Cellvibrio sp. PSBB006: one gene and its partners. The main gene of each other region encodes a partner of the protein of the gene in region 2 in a complex. Links are inferred from orthologs where the notes say so. Each region holds a gene or a part of one and is shown on either strand. Other genes may lie near its edges.

Evidence for each region. Proteins that work in one complex are often made in the same cells at the same time.
Region 1: the proteins of accD (region 2) and accB are in contact, whole or in part, in a solved structure (PDB 8UXZ), measured with the Escherichia coli proteins. The link is inferred for Cellvibrio sp. PSBB006 from one-to-one orthologs.
Region 3: the proteins of accD (region 2) and accC are in contact, whole or in part, in a solved structure (PDB 8UXZ), measured with the Escherichia coli proteins. The link is inferred for Cellvibrio sp. PSBB006 from one-to-one orthologs.

Annotation. Positions count from the first base shown.
Region 1 is NZ_CP021382.1:4,955,157-4,957,925, forward strand. It holds accB (acetyl-CoA carboxylase biotin carboxyl carrier protein), read right to left. Parts: upstream 1,736-2,769; coding sequence 1,265-1,735; downstream 1-1,264. Other genes in the region: accC (acetyl-CoA carboxylase biotin carboxylase subunit), read right to left, coding at 1-1,200; aroQ (type II 3-dehydroquinate dehydratase), read right to left, coding at 1,775-2,215; CBR65_RS20670 (protein-disulfide reductase DsbD), read right to left, coding at 2,609-2,769. UniProt on the Escherichia coli protein: This protein is a component of the acetyl coenzyme A carboxylase complex; first, biotin carboxylase catalyzes the carboxylation of the carrier protein and then the transcarboxylase transfers the carboxyl group to form malonyl-CoA.
Region 2 is NZ_CP021382.1:553,322-561,300, reverse strand. Bases 1-2,888 are described here. They hold accD (acetyl-CoA carboxylase, carboxyltransferase subunit beta), read right to left. Parts: upstream 1,931-2,888; coding sequence 1,070-1,930; downstream 1-1,069. Other genes in these bases: trpB (tryptophan synthase subunit beta), read right to left, coding at 2,825-2,888; trpA (tryptophan synthase subunit alpha), read right to left, coding at 1,975-2,784; folC (bifunctional tetrahydrofolate synthase/dihydrofolate synthase), read right to left, coding at 1-1,049. Outside these bases: more of trpB, read right to left, coding at 2,889-4,042; CBR65_RS02585 (phosphoribosylanthranilate isomerase), read right to left, coding at 4,059-4,688; tRNA pseudouridine(38-40) synthase TruA, read right to left, coding at 4,784-5,680; CBR65_RS02575 (FimV/HubP family polar landmark protein), read right to left, coding at 5,770-7,979.
Region 3 is NZ_CP021382.1:4,954,185-4,957,108, forward strand. It holds accC (acetyl-CoA carboxylase biotin carboxylase subunit), read right to left. Parts: upstream 2,173-2,924; coding sequence 829-2,172; downstream 1-828. Other genes in the region: prmA (50S ribosomal protein L11 methyltransferase), read right to left, coding at 1-772; accB (acetyl-CoA carboxylase biotin carboxyl carrier protein), read right to left, coding at 2,237-2,707; aroQ (type II 3-dehydroquinate dehydratase), read right to left, coding at 2,747-2,924. UniProt on the Escherichia coli protein: This protein is a component of the acetyl coenzyme A carboxylase complex; first, biotin carboxylase catalyzes the carboxylation of the carrier protein and then the transcarboxylase transfers the carboxyl group to form malonyl-CoA.

The sequences.
Region 1 (2,769 bases), 4.4 Mb from region 2 along the record:
CAGGGCAATCTCGCGGGTTTCACCGTAGGTGATGACCTTGGCGATCATGGAATCGTAGTTGGGCGGAACGGTGTAACCACTGTAAAGATGAGAGTCAACCCGAACGCCCAAGCCGCCGGGGGCATGGTAGTTTTTAACCAGGCCGGGGCAGGGCATAAAGGTTTTGGGGTCTTCCGCATTGATACGACATTCAAAGGAATGGCCGCGAATCACGATATCGGATTGCTTGATCGACAGTTTTTCACCCGCACAAACGCGAATCTGTTCTTTGATCAAGTCGATGCCGGTCACCATTTCGGATACCGGGTGTTCTACCTGAATACGGGTGTTCATCTCGATGAAGTAAAAACGGCCGTCTTCATACAGGAATTCGAAAGTACCTGCCCCGCGATACCCAATGTCCACACACGCTTTTACACAGGATGCGTAAGTAGCCTGGCGTACATCTTCAGGGATTCCGGGAGCCGGTGCCTCTTCCAATACTTTTTGGTGGCGGCGTTGCAAAGAGCAGTCACGATCACCCAGGTGAATGGCATTGCCTTGGCCATCGGACAGGATCTGGACTTCGACGTGACGCGGATTTTGCAGGAATTTTTCCATGTACACGGTGCCATCGCCAAAAGCAGCTTTGGCTTCACCCTGGGTAACATGGATAGAGTTCATCAGGGCTGCTTCTGTGTGTACGACGCGCATGCCGCGACCGCCACCACCGGCAGCTGCCTTGATGATCACCGGATAACCGATACGTCGGCCGATCTCCAGACATTGTTCGGCGTTATCTGCTGGCAGCGGCCCGTCGGAGCCTGGCACGGTGGGTACACCGGCTTTCTTCATGGCCTTAATGGCTTCTACCTTGTCGCCCATCATACGAATAACGTCAGGATCGGGACCGATAAACACAAAACCACTTTTTTGCACTTGCTCAGCAAAATCCGCATTTTCGGCCAGAAATCCATAGCCGGGATGCACCGCTACAGCGTCGGTAATCTCCATGGCGCTGATGATCGCCGGAATATTGAGATAACTTTTGGGTGAAGGATTGGGGCCAATACAGACAGATTCGTCTGCCAGGCGTACGTGTTTTAAATTGCGGTCTACCTGTGAATGGACGGCGACAGTTTTGATGCCCATCTCTTTGCAGGCGCGCAGAATACGCAGCGCAATTTCGCCGCGGTTGGCGATAAGAACTTTTTCAAACATAACCAGTTCCTTAAGCTCGTTCGTATAAACAGCGCCGACGGCGTGTTCGTTGGCTTTCTATAACTTAAACGATTGTCACGAGCGGTTGGTCAAACTCGACCGGTTCACCATCGCCAACCAGAATGGCTTCAATTACGCCGGCTTTGTCGGCTTCGATCTGGTTCATCATCTTCATGGCTTCGATAATACAAATCACATCGCCCACTTTGACGTGTTTACCTACTTCTGCAAAAGCTGGAGAGCCTGGGCTCGGTGAACGATAAAAGGTGCCGACCATGGGCGATTTCACAACATGGCCATCATATGAGGCCTTGGCGGGAGCATCATTGTTAGCGGCGGGTGCTGAAACCGGTGCAGCGGCGGGCGCGGCCGGTTGCGGCGCATAAGCGGCTTGCATTGGTGCTGCGATGTACTGCGGCTGACCTGAGTAGTTACGGCTGATACGTACTGATTCTTCGCCTTCTTTGATCTCCAGCTCACCGATATCGGATTCTTCCAGCAGTTCGATCAATTTTTTAATTTTGCGAATATCCATAGAGTCCTCTCTAGAACAAGGGTTGTATGTGAAATAGGGTTAATGCTTTAGCAATTGAAAGGCCGCGCGCAACGCCAGTTCATAACTGGTTGCACCGAAGCCGCAGATGACGCCCTGGGCGACATCGGAAAAGTAAGAGTGATGCCGGAATCCCTCACGTTTGTGGACATTCGATAGGTGTACCTCAATAAATGGGATATCGACGGCGAGGAGCGCATCGCGCAGTGCAACGCTCGTGTGGGTAAAGGCCGCAGGATTGATCAGGATAAAATCCACACCTTCTTTACGGGCATCGTGGATGCGTTCGATCAGCTCGTATTCCGCATTGCTTTGCAGAGTCAGGAGGTGGTGGCCTGCGTCATGGCACAACTGGGAGAGTTGCTGGTTGATGGAATCCAGCGTTGCCGCTCCGTAAATCCCCGGCTCGCGCAATCCGAGCAGGTTAAGGTTGGGGCCGTGAAGTACCAGAATGGTAGCCATGGATTCGGTTAATCCTGTTCTTGATATGTATCTGGCAAACGTGTGTGCCGATGGCACCAGTGTTACATCGAACTTCGTCGAATTTGAGCTTATTGGCTAAGACTAGTTCGGTTTATGAGCAAATCAAACCGGAACCTGCAAAAACCCGCTTGTGTTTAGTGCGAAGTGGGGCGAGTTTGCCGTAAAAAAAACGGGCTGTCCACGGGTCAGGAAAGATTTTGCGTAATTGCCCGAAAATAGCGGCAAGTTTAAGGAAGTTAGGCTACTAATGCGGATTTGCCAGGTTCATTTTATTTCGCGTTCAGCTCTGAAGCCGGCACGTTGTAGCCCTGATCAGGGGTGTTTGGCAGACTTTTCACGAAGCTCCGGGAAAAGGCTGCCAAAATTGTAGATTTAGTTGTTAAAAGCTGTTTTCTGGCCACTTATTGATTCAATCAGGCGCCCAGGTGTTAATAATTGCGGCAAAATCTCTGCTTTACCGCTAGTTTCAGCGGGAAACCACAAGTAGAGAGGGACGCCACTGCGGCCATATTCGGTTAACAAGGCGGTAATTT
Region 2 (7,979 bases):
GCGTTGATTAAATGCGTAAGATTTCCCAGGCTATTCGAGCGATCCTTGTCTGCCATCATCGCCACAATACCAATAATGCGTCCCGAGAAATCCTGGGCTTGCAGGCGCCGCGCAAGGTACTGCGTAGCGGCAGGATTGTGCGCAACATCCAGAATAAAATGCTGATTGAGATGGCGCAGTTGTTGAAAGCGCCCGGGAAGCTGTAAATTCTCCAGCACAGAGGCGCAGTCAATTTTACTGAGATCAATTCCGAGCAGATTCACCACTTGCAATGCAGCGGCAAGACTCGGCAAGGGCAACACAGGTAATGGCATCTGCTCCATAACAACGCGTTGATCTGCGGGGTCGAGCCCCCACCAATCCCATCGCATATGCCCTTGAGTAAAAGCAAAACTCTCACCCACACCGTGCCACACAGCAGATACATGTTGCGCTGTGTCCAGCACCGTCTTTGGTGGCACAGGATCAGCGCAAACAACCGGCCGATGCGGACGCATAATGCCCGCTTTTTCCTGTCCGATACTTTCTCGATCATTACCCAACCAGTCCTGGTGATCGAGATCGATACTGGTAATGACAGCAACATCGGCATCAATAATATTGACGGCATCTAGCCGGCCGCCTAGTCCGACCTCCAGCACTATGGCATCCACCTGGTGACAGCGGAATATCTCCAATGCAGCGAGAGTGCCAAACTCAAAATAGGTCAGACTGACAGCGTTACAAGCGAGATAAATCTTTTCGAATGCGTCACAAACCTCTGCCTCAGTGGCATTTACGCCATCAATACAGATGCGTTCGCAATAGTGCAGCAGATGGGGAGATGTATAAACGCCAACTTTTTTCCCTGCGGCGCGCAACAGTGCAGCCGTAGCCGCCACACATGAACCCTTGCCGTTAGTGCCGCCAACCGTGACAACCCTTGCGGAGGGATTCAACAACTGCAATCGTTGAGCGACAACGCGGATGCGCTCCAGCCCCAGGTCGATCTCCTGGGGATGGCAGGTTTCCAGCCACCCCAACCAGTCATTAAGTGATGAAAATTGCATCGAAGCGCAGGGCGAAAAGTTTAAACCGCTGCGCGACGGGTAAATTTCGCCAGCAAGGCAGCAACTTTATCGCGCATGTCACGACGGTGAATGATCATGTCGATAGCTCCATGCTCCAGCAAAAATTCACTGCGCTGGAAACCTTTAGGTAACTTCTGGCGAATGGTTTGCTCGATAATATTTGGACCAGCAAAACCGGCGCGCGCACCCGGCTCAGCGGCATTGATATCACCCAAAAGCGCCAGACTGGCTGACACACCGCCATATACCGGATCTGTCATGATCGAAATATAAGGCGTTCCCTGCATCTTCAAGCGCTCAATCACCGCGCTGGTTTTGGCCATCTGCATCAGAGAAATCAACGCCTCTTGCATGCGAGCGCCGCCCGTAGCGGAGAAACAGATCAACGGAATATTTTCTTCAAGGGCCACTTTGGCAGCGCGGGTAAAACGTTCACCTACCACATATCCCATCGAACCACCGTGGAACGCAAACTCAAAAGCCACTGCTACCACCGGCATACCCTTCAACTCACCCTTCATGGCAATCAAGGCATCTTTTTCGCCCGTAGTTTTCTGGGCTGAGGTTAAACGCTCTTTATATTTTTTGATGTCTTTAAATTTCAGACGGTCAATAGGCTCAACTTCCGTCGCCAATTCCTTACGATTATCTTCATCAAGGAATACATTCAGGCGCGCTCGTGCGCCCATGCGTTTGTGGTGATCGCACTTGGGACAAACATCGAGATTTTTTTCCAGTTCGGGCTTGTAAAGCACTGCATCGCACTTCACACATTTCTCCCACAAACCTTCAGGGACTTTGGTACTGCGCTTGCCTTCCGAGCGCACCACGTTAGGGATAATCTTGTCTAACCAACTCATCGGTTATCTTCTCTCGTTACAGTTTTCGACATTAAAAATCAGTTTTAGCGCGCATCAAGTGCCCGACGGATGCCGCCAACAATATCACCGACTGCCTGAGCAATCGCATCCTGGCCTTGGTCAGCCATACTGCCCATTTTTTCCACCAACACACTACCAACGACTACACCATCCGCGAGGGAGGCAATCGCCTTGGCTGTTTCAGGATCTTTGATGCCAAAACCGACACAAACCGGCAGATCGGTAAGCTTACCAAACTCATCCAGTTTGGCTTTTACCGCACCGACATCCAAGTGACCGGCACCGGTAACACCTTTGAGAGATACATAGTAGAGAAAACCACTGGCGTGGCTGGCAATTTTGCGCGCCCGCTCCAGGGTTGTTGTCGGTGCCAACAGGAAGATGTTATCGAGGCCCGCAGCATCCAAGGCATCCTTCAATACCACGACTTCCTCAGGAGGCAAGTCTACCGTCAACAAACCATCGACGCCTGCTTCGGCTGCAGCCTTGGCGAAAGCTTCGTAGCCAAAACGCTCTACCGGATTGGCGTATCCCATCAATACCAGAGGCGTGTGGTTATTGGTTTTACGAAACTCACTCACCACTTCCAGGGTATTTCTCAAACTGATGTTATGGGCGAGCGCCCGCTCATGTCCTTTCTGGATAACTGGCCCTTCGGCCATCGGATCGGAAAAGGGAACACCCAGCTCGATGACATCAACCCCTTGCTCCACCAGTTTATGCATAGCGGGCAAAGTGGCTGCCGGATAAGGATCGCCATTAACAATATAAGCTACCAATGCTTTACGATTATTGGCCTTAGCTTGACTCAAGACTTGCGAGATTCGACTCATCAATTGAAATTCCTAGACGACTGATAGTGCCCGATGGCGGTTAAACGGTGATTCCATCGATTTCGGCAACAGTGAGAATATCCTTGTCACCCCGGCCGGAAAGATTGGCAATGATAATTTGATCTTTGCCCATGGTAGGTGCAAGTTTCTCCACATAAGCCAAGGCGTGACTGGACTCCAGCGCTGGCATAATGCCCTCAGTCCGCGTTATTTTGCGGAAAGCAGCGAGCGCTTCATCATCATTAATTGCCACATAGTTTACGCGACCAATGTCCTTTAACCAGGAGTGTTCCGGACCTACACCAGGATAATCAAGACCAGCAGATACAGAATGCGTCTCGATAATTTGACCGTTTTCATCTTCCATCAGATACGTGCGGTTGCCATGCAGGACACCGGGAATACCTTTGTTTAAAGGAGCTGCGTGTTTGCCCGTTTCGATACCCAGACCCCCGGCTTCCACGCCGTACATCGCCACCGATTCATCGGTCAGGAATGGATGGAACAAACCAATGGCATTTGAACCACCACCGACACACGCCACCAGGGCATCAGGTAATTTCCCAGCTTGCGCCAGAGATTGTTCACGCGCCTCACGGCCGATTACCGCCTGGAAATCACGCACCAGTTGAGGGTAAGGATGAGGACCCGCGACGGTGCCAATGATATAGAACGTGTCATCCACATTCGTAGCCCAGTCACGCATCGCTTCGTTCATGGCATCTTTTAATGTGCGTGAGCCCGACGTGACGGGAAATACTTCCGCACCAAGTAACTTCATTCGATAGACGTTCAAAGACTGACGTTTGACATCTTCTGCGCCCATATACACTCGGCATTTCAAGCCAAGCCGAGCCGCGACTGTGGCGGTAGCGACGCCGTGCTGCCCTGCCCCGGTCTCGGCGATAACCCGGCCTTTACCGGTAAATTTGGCCAGAAGCGCCTGTCCGATTGTGTTATTAACCTTGTGCGCACCGGTGTGATTAAGATCTTCACGTTTCAAAAATATTTGCGCGCCACCCAGTTCCCGGGTCCAGCGCTCCGCGAAGTACAGCGGAGAAGGTCGGCCTACATAATGGGCCAGATCTTTGTCAAATTCGGCTTGAAAGTCAGGATCATCCTTCAGACGGGTGTAAATAGTGTTTAACTCATCCAGCGCGTATATAAGGGTTTCCGAAACAAAGCGGCCACCATAGGGACCAAAATGACCTTCGGCGTTGGGAAATGCGCTGTAATCAATTACGGAAGACTGCTTGATATCACTCACCGTTTCTTCACCTGTTCGAGCCATGACTGGCATTGATAATAAATTCTCTTACCTTGGCAGCATCTTTCTTACCGGGGGCTGATTCAACACCGCCGCTTACGTCCACCCCATAAACCTTCGTGGTATGAATGGCGTCAGCAACGTTGGCTGCAGTCAATCCACCTGCCAGGACAATGGCTTTATCGGGATTCTTCGGAACCCGCTGCCAATCAAAGGTTTCACCGGTGCCTCCGGGAACTCCGGGGCGGTATGCATCCAGAAGAATTGCTGCCGCTGAAGGGTAGCCCGCTATTGCCGATGTAATATCCAGGGCCGGACGCATACGAATAGCTTTCATGTAAGGTCGACCAAAAGACTCACAATAGGCAGATGTCTCATCGCCATGAAACTGCAATACATGCAATGACACTCGACTCAACACCTCACTCACATAAGCCGGTTCCGCATTAACAAATAAGCCGACAGTTGTAACAAATGGCCCAACGGAACGGGCTATTTCCTGAGCGAGGTCAACATCGATGGCTCGCGGGCTAGGCTCATAAAACACCAGACCAATTGCATCGGCTCCCGCTTCTTGCGCAGCCAATGCATCAGTTACCGAGGTAATACCACAAATTTTTATTCGGGCTCGTGCCACTGTCCAAACCGTTAAGAAAATAAAGCGCCGATACTAACAGAAAACTACCTCAAAAACTGTACCTTGCCGGTTTTTGGCGTCATCACCGATCGATTCTATGGTGCTATAAAACCACCCACCGGTTCGGCTAAAAATAAAGGGCCCGGCGATATTTCGGGCAATGCAAAATGCTCTGGATAACCAACTGACACCAGATACAAGCCAAAGGGCCTTGCGGTTACACCGCCAGCACTGCGATTTTTTGCAGCGAGTACTTCCGCCACCCATGAAGGTGGTACATCGCCGACACCGACCGCAATCAATACGCCCACAATGTTACGCACCATATGATGTAGAAATGCGTTGGCCTGCACCTCCAATACGATCAAATCACCGCGGCGGACGATATGCAGATGATTAATTTTTCGCACTGGGCTGCGCGCCTGGCATTGCGAAGCCCGGAATGATGTAAAGTCATGCTCGCCCACCAAACAAGCGGCACCTTCCCGCATACGGTCCACATCAAGCCGACGGTTTGACCAGGTCACCCGATCATGGGTCAGACTGGAATAGCTCTCTCGATCCGATAGCAGGTAACGGTATGTACGCGCATGTGCGCTGAAACGTGCGTGGAATTGAGGGGCAACATTTTTTGCCCAGCGCACGGCCACACTGGGCGGAAGATGAGCGCGTGTACCCAGTGCCCAGGCACGCTCCGGGCGCTGTGCCAATGTATCAAAATGAACAATTTGCGCAGTGGCATGAACACCTGCATCCGTACGTCCTGCGCATACCAGGGTAACAGGCTCAGCAGCTATGGTTGATAGAGCCACCTCCAACGCTTGCTGCACTGTACTGACACCATTAGGTTGTGTCTGAAACCCATGAAATTCAGCGCCGTTGTATTCAACCGCCATCGCCACCCGTTGCATACCCTCAGGCCAAATAGTGTCAGCCACCACTTCGCCATTGCGGGTATAAACTTTACTGGTAGGGACGTAATTCTCACTCATGTGCGCAATTTCATTAAGAAAGCTAACAGCCACAAATAACAAAGCCTCATGCACCGAAGTGCACAAGGCTTTATTGGCACATCAACAAATCAGGCGTCTATTCGGCCAAGTAAACCTTCAGCTTCTTCGCGCTGCTGGGCATTACCTTCCTGAACAACTTCGGAAAGGATGTCACGCGCACCGTCAGTGTCACCCATATCAATGTAAGCACGCGCCAGATCGAGTTTGGTTGCTGCCTCATCAGTATCGGCAAGGAAGTCCAGCTCGGCATCCATATCAGCCTCAGACATAGTACCAAGCTCGGGCATATCTTCAGCCTCCTCATCCGGAAGTTCAGATAAGGCCTGCTCAAACATATCATCGTCAGCATCAGGCAAATCAGTCGTTGTCAGTGAAGGCTGTTCATCTTCCAGCTGAGCATCGAGATCCGCAAATGCCTTGTCATCGGTCTCACCAAACTCGGCGTCAAGACCTTCCATTTCATGGTCCAGACTTTCCATTTCATGATCCAGCGCTTCCAGATCCAGATCGCTCATGTCCATGTCTGGATTAAAGTCGTCGGTATTATCATCATCTAACGCACGTACTGGCTTTTCTTCCTGCTCTGGCGCGGCTTCGCCAAACGCAATTTCATCTTCTGTGTCTTCTGCCAGTTCAGTTTCTTCAAAGTCGAAACTGAAGTCATCATCCTCCACCGCAGTAGATGTTGGCGATGCCGCTGTTTCTTTGAGCGGAGGCTCGTCATCTAATTCGAACGAAAGCTCTCCCAGGTCATCATCGAAAGAACTGGTTTCTTCTTTCTTTACTTCTGTTTCATCGGTGGCAACAGAGAAGTCATCATCAAGGTCCAGAGTAAACTCATCTTCACCCGCAACCGCATCAGTATCCTGAGGCTCTTCAAATGAGAGGTCGTATCGGGTATTAGCCGTACCTACATCAGACTCTCTTGACAGAGTTTCACCCAATGACAAAGGCTCTGACGACTCTTCTTCCAAATCCAGATCAAAACTGAAATCATCATCGGTGGTAGATGCCGAGGCTTGCTGGGTATCCGCCGGCTCGCCGTACAAATCATCGTCCAGGCCGAAATCAACAGTGTCATCACTGGAAGATAAATCAATGCCATCCTGTGCCGACAGATCGAGGCCCGAATCAAACTCGCCCGCGCCGGGGATGCTTTCGCGCAACTCAGCAGCTCGCTGCAGCTCTGCATGGCTCGCATCACCCAATAAACTGGCATAGTGTTGATCAAACTTGTCGACGTTTTCTGTCTGGGAGTAAACCTCCAGCAACTTCATTCGAATGGGCACTGAAGAGGGCTCTCTTGAGAGAGCTGTCAATAGCATCTCTTCTGCCTGATCGAACTTGCCGTAGGCTATATAGATATCAGCTTCCGCAACCGCATCGCCTGTCTCGGCCTCGGCCGGAAGATCATCTTCATCAAACAGCGGCATCTCATCTTCCGCTTCGCCAGGATAATCTTCCTGATACTCTTCGTTGTATGCTTCTTCATCAGCCGGAGGCATGCTGAAGAAATCGTCTTCTTGTGCAGTTTCCTCTTCCATCGCTTGTTCATTGCGACGGCGGATCAGTGCATAGGCAGCCAACAATAACACCAGCAAACCCGCGCCAATCCAGATAGCGTTATCCACGATGTGATCAACAATGGTGGGCTTGGGTGCGGATTGCACCACACGATTAGGGTTTACCGGTGCAGGCTTCGCTTGTTCGGGCTCCACTACCTGCGGCGCAGGCGTTTCAGCCGGCTCACTTTCAACTGGCGCCTCAAGCTCAGACTCTATGGCAGGCTCTGGCGTTACAACATCACCAGCTACTGGTTCATCCGGTTGCACTTCTTCGGGCTGAATTGCATCCGGCGTTGTAGTTTCAGTTGCCTCGCCCTGCGTTGCGGCTTGTTGACTAGCCGCCAACTGCATCGCGCGAAGCTGCTCATTACTGACATCGACCAAACGCTCCATCGTGTCGATTTGCTCTTCCAGATCCTGAATCCGTGAATTCAGATCGGAATTCTCCATACGCGCTTTGTCGAGTTCTTCCAAAGTAGCAGCCAGTTCATTTTCCAAACCACGGCTGTCGCCCGCATTACTGCCGCTACCCTGTCCGCTGCCATCATAATCGCTGCCGGGTGATGCGAGTCGAACCTGCCCGCTCACATCCTGGGACTCGCGACGCGTAGACACTTCGCGACGCGACGCATTCAACTGAGCCCCCATGGCATTTCCAGACCATTCCTGGTTCTGCATTGCAACCTCAGCAACAGCATCACCACGAGACATGG
Region 3 (2,924 bases), 4.4 Mb from region 2 along the record:
GGATGCCAGACAAGCAAATCTTGCCGCCGGGTTTGGTCAGTGCGTTAAGATTCGCGGCCAATTCCGCCAATGGGCCGGCCAGGATATTAGCCAAGACTACATCGGCTTGCACTGTTGGGCAGCGCGGTGGCAGGTACACGGGCATGGCATCGGCCGGCAGGTTATTGCGTTTGGCGTTTTCGGTGGTGGCCAATAACGCTTGTGGATCGATATCGACACCGATGACCTGCCTGGCGCCCATCAATAGGGCTGCAACACCGAGGATGCCGGAGCCGCAACCGTAATCCACAATATGCAGATCGGTGAGATCCTGTTGGTCAATCCACTGCAGGCACATAAAGGTGGTGGGGTGGGTGCCGGTACCGAAGGCGAGGCCGGGGTCGAGCATCAGGTTGATCTTGTCCGGCTCAGGCGGTTGCTGCCAGCTGGGGCAAATCCACAGACGTTCACCGCAACGGATCGCATGGTAATTTTTCATCCATTCCCGTTCCCAGTCCTTGTCTTCCAGTAATTCCCATTTATGTTCAGGTAACTCACCACCAAAAATTTTTTGCGCTTGCAGCGTCGCCTTGACGGTATCGATGTCTGCTGAATAGAGCCCGGTAACACTGATATCGTCCCACAGCGGTGTCTCGCCTAATGCGGGTTCGAAAATCGGTTGATCGGCGGCATCTTGCAGGGTGACCGAAACCGCACCGCTGGCCAGTAACGCATCTTCGAGTTTTTCAGTTTGGGGGCGGGTGGCTTTGACCTTGAGTTGTAACCAGGGCATGGGGATCTCGAATCGGGGAGAGGCCGGTCACCCATGACGGGTGACCGGTCGGGATGTTAATTGGCGAGTTTCTTCTCAAGGTAATGGATGTTGACACCACCTTTGCGGAATTCCGTATCGCGCACCAGCATTTGTTGCAGGGGGATATTGGTGCGAATGCCATCAACAATGGTTTCGTCCAGAGCGTTGCGCATACGGTTCAGGGCAATCTCGCGGGTTTCACCGTAGGTGATGACCTTGGCGATCATGGAATCGTAGTTGGGCGGAACGGTGTAACCACTGTAAAGATGAGAGTCAACCCGAACGCCCAAGCCGCCGGGGGCATGGTAGTTTTTAACCAGGCCGGGGCAGGGCATAAAGGTTTTGGGGTCTTCCGCATTGATACGACATTCAAAGGAATGGCCGCGAATCACGATATCGGATTGCTTGATCGACAGTTTTTCACCCGCACAAACGCGAATCTGTTCTTTGATCAAGTCGATGCCGGTCACCATTTCGGATACCGGGTGTTCTACCTGAATACGGGTGTTCATCTCGATGAAGTAAAAACGGCCGTCTTCATACAGGAATTCGAAAGTACCTGCCCCGCGATACCCAATGTCCACACACGCTTTTACACAGGATGCGTAAGTAGCCTGGCGTACATCTTCAGGGATTCCGGGAGCCGGTGCCTCTTCCAATACTTTTTGGTGGCGGCGTTGCAAAGAGCAGTCACGATCACCCAGGTGAATGGCATTGCCTTGGCCATCGGACAGGATCTGGACTTCGACGTGACGCGGATTTTGCAGGAATTTTTCCATGTACACGGTGCCATCGCCAAAAGCAGCTTTGGCTTCACCCTGGGTAACATGGATAGAGTTCATCAGGGCTGCTTCTGTGTGTACGACGCGCATGCCGCGACCGCCACCACCGGCAGCTGCCTTGATGATCACCGGATAACCGATACGTCGGCCGATCTCCAGACATTGTTCGGCGTTATCTGCTGGCAGCGGCCCGTCGGAGCCTGGCACGGTGGGTACACCGGCTTTCTTCATGGCCTTAATGGCTTCTACCTTGTCGCCCATCATACGAATAACGTCAGGATCGGGACCGATAAACACAAAACCACTTTTTTGCACTTGCTCAGCAAAATCCGCATTTTCGGCCAGAAATCCATAGCCGGGATGCACCGCTACAGCGTCGGTAATCTCCATGGCGCTGATGATCGCCGGAATATTGAGATAACTTTTGGGTGAAGGATTGGGGCCAATACAGACAGATTCGTCTGCCAGGCGTACGTGTTTTAAATTGCGGTCTACCTGTGAATGGACGGCGACAGTTTTGATGCCCATCTCTTTGCAGGCGCGCAGAATACGCAGCGCAATTTCGCCGCGGTTGGCGATAAGAACTTTTTCAAACATAACCAGTTCCTTAAGCTCGTTCGTATAAACAGCGCCGACGGCGTGTTCGTTGGCTTTCTATAACTTAAACGATTGTCACGAGCGGTTGGTCAAACTCGACCGGTTCACCATCGCCAACCAGAATGGCTTCAATTACGCCGGCTTTGTCGGCTTCGATCTGGTTCATCATCTTCATGGCTTCGATAATACAAATCACATCGCCCACTTTGACGTGTTTACCTACTTCTGCAAAAGCTGGAGAGCCTGGGCTCGGTGAACGATAAAAGGTGCCGACCATGGGCGATTTCACAACATGGCCATCATATGAGGCCTTGGCGGGAGCATCATTGTTAGCGGCGGGTGCTGAAACCGGTGCAGCGGCGGGCGCGGCCGGTTGCGGCGCATAAGCGGCTTGCATTGGTGCTGCGATGTACTGCGGCTGACCTGAGTAGTTACGGCTGATACGTACTGATTCTTCGCCTTCTTTGATCTCCAGCTCACCGATATCGGATTCTTCCAGCAGTTCGATCAATTTTTTAATTTTGCGAATATCCATAGAGTCCTCTCTAGAACAAGGGTTGTATGTGAAATAGGGTTAATGCTTTAGCAATTGAAAGGCCGCGCGCAACGCCAGTTCATAACTGGTTGCACCGAAGCCGCAGATGACGCCCTGGGCGACATCGGAAAAGTAAGAGTGATGCCGGAATCCCTCACGTTTGTGGACATTCGATAGGTGTACCTCAATAAATGGGATATCGACGGCGAGGAGCGCA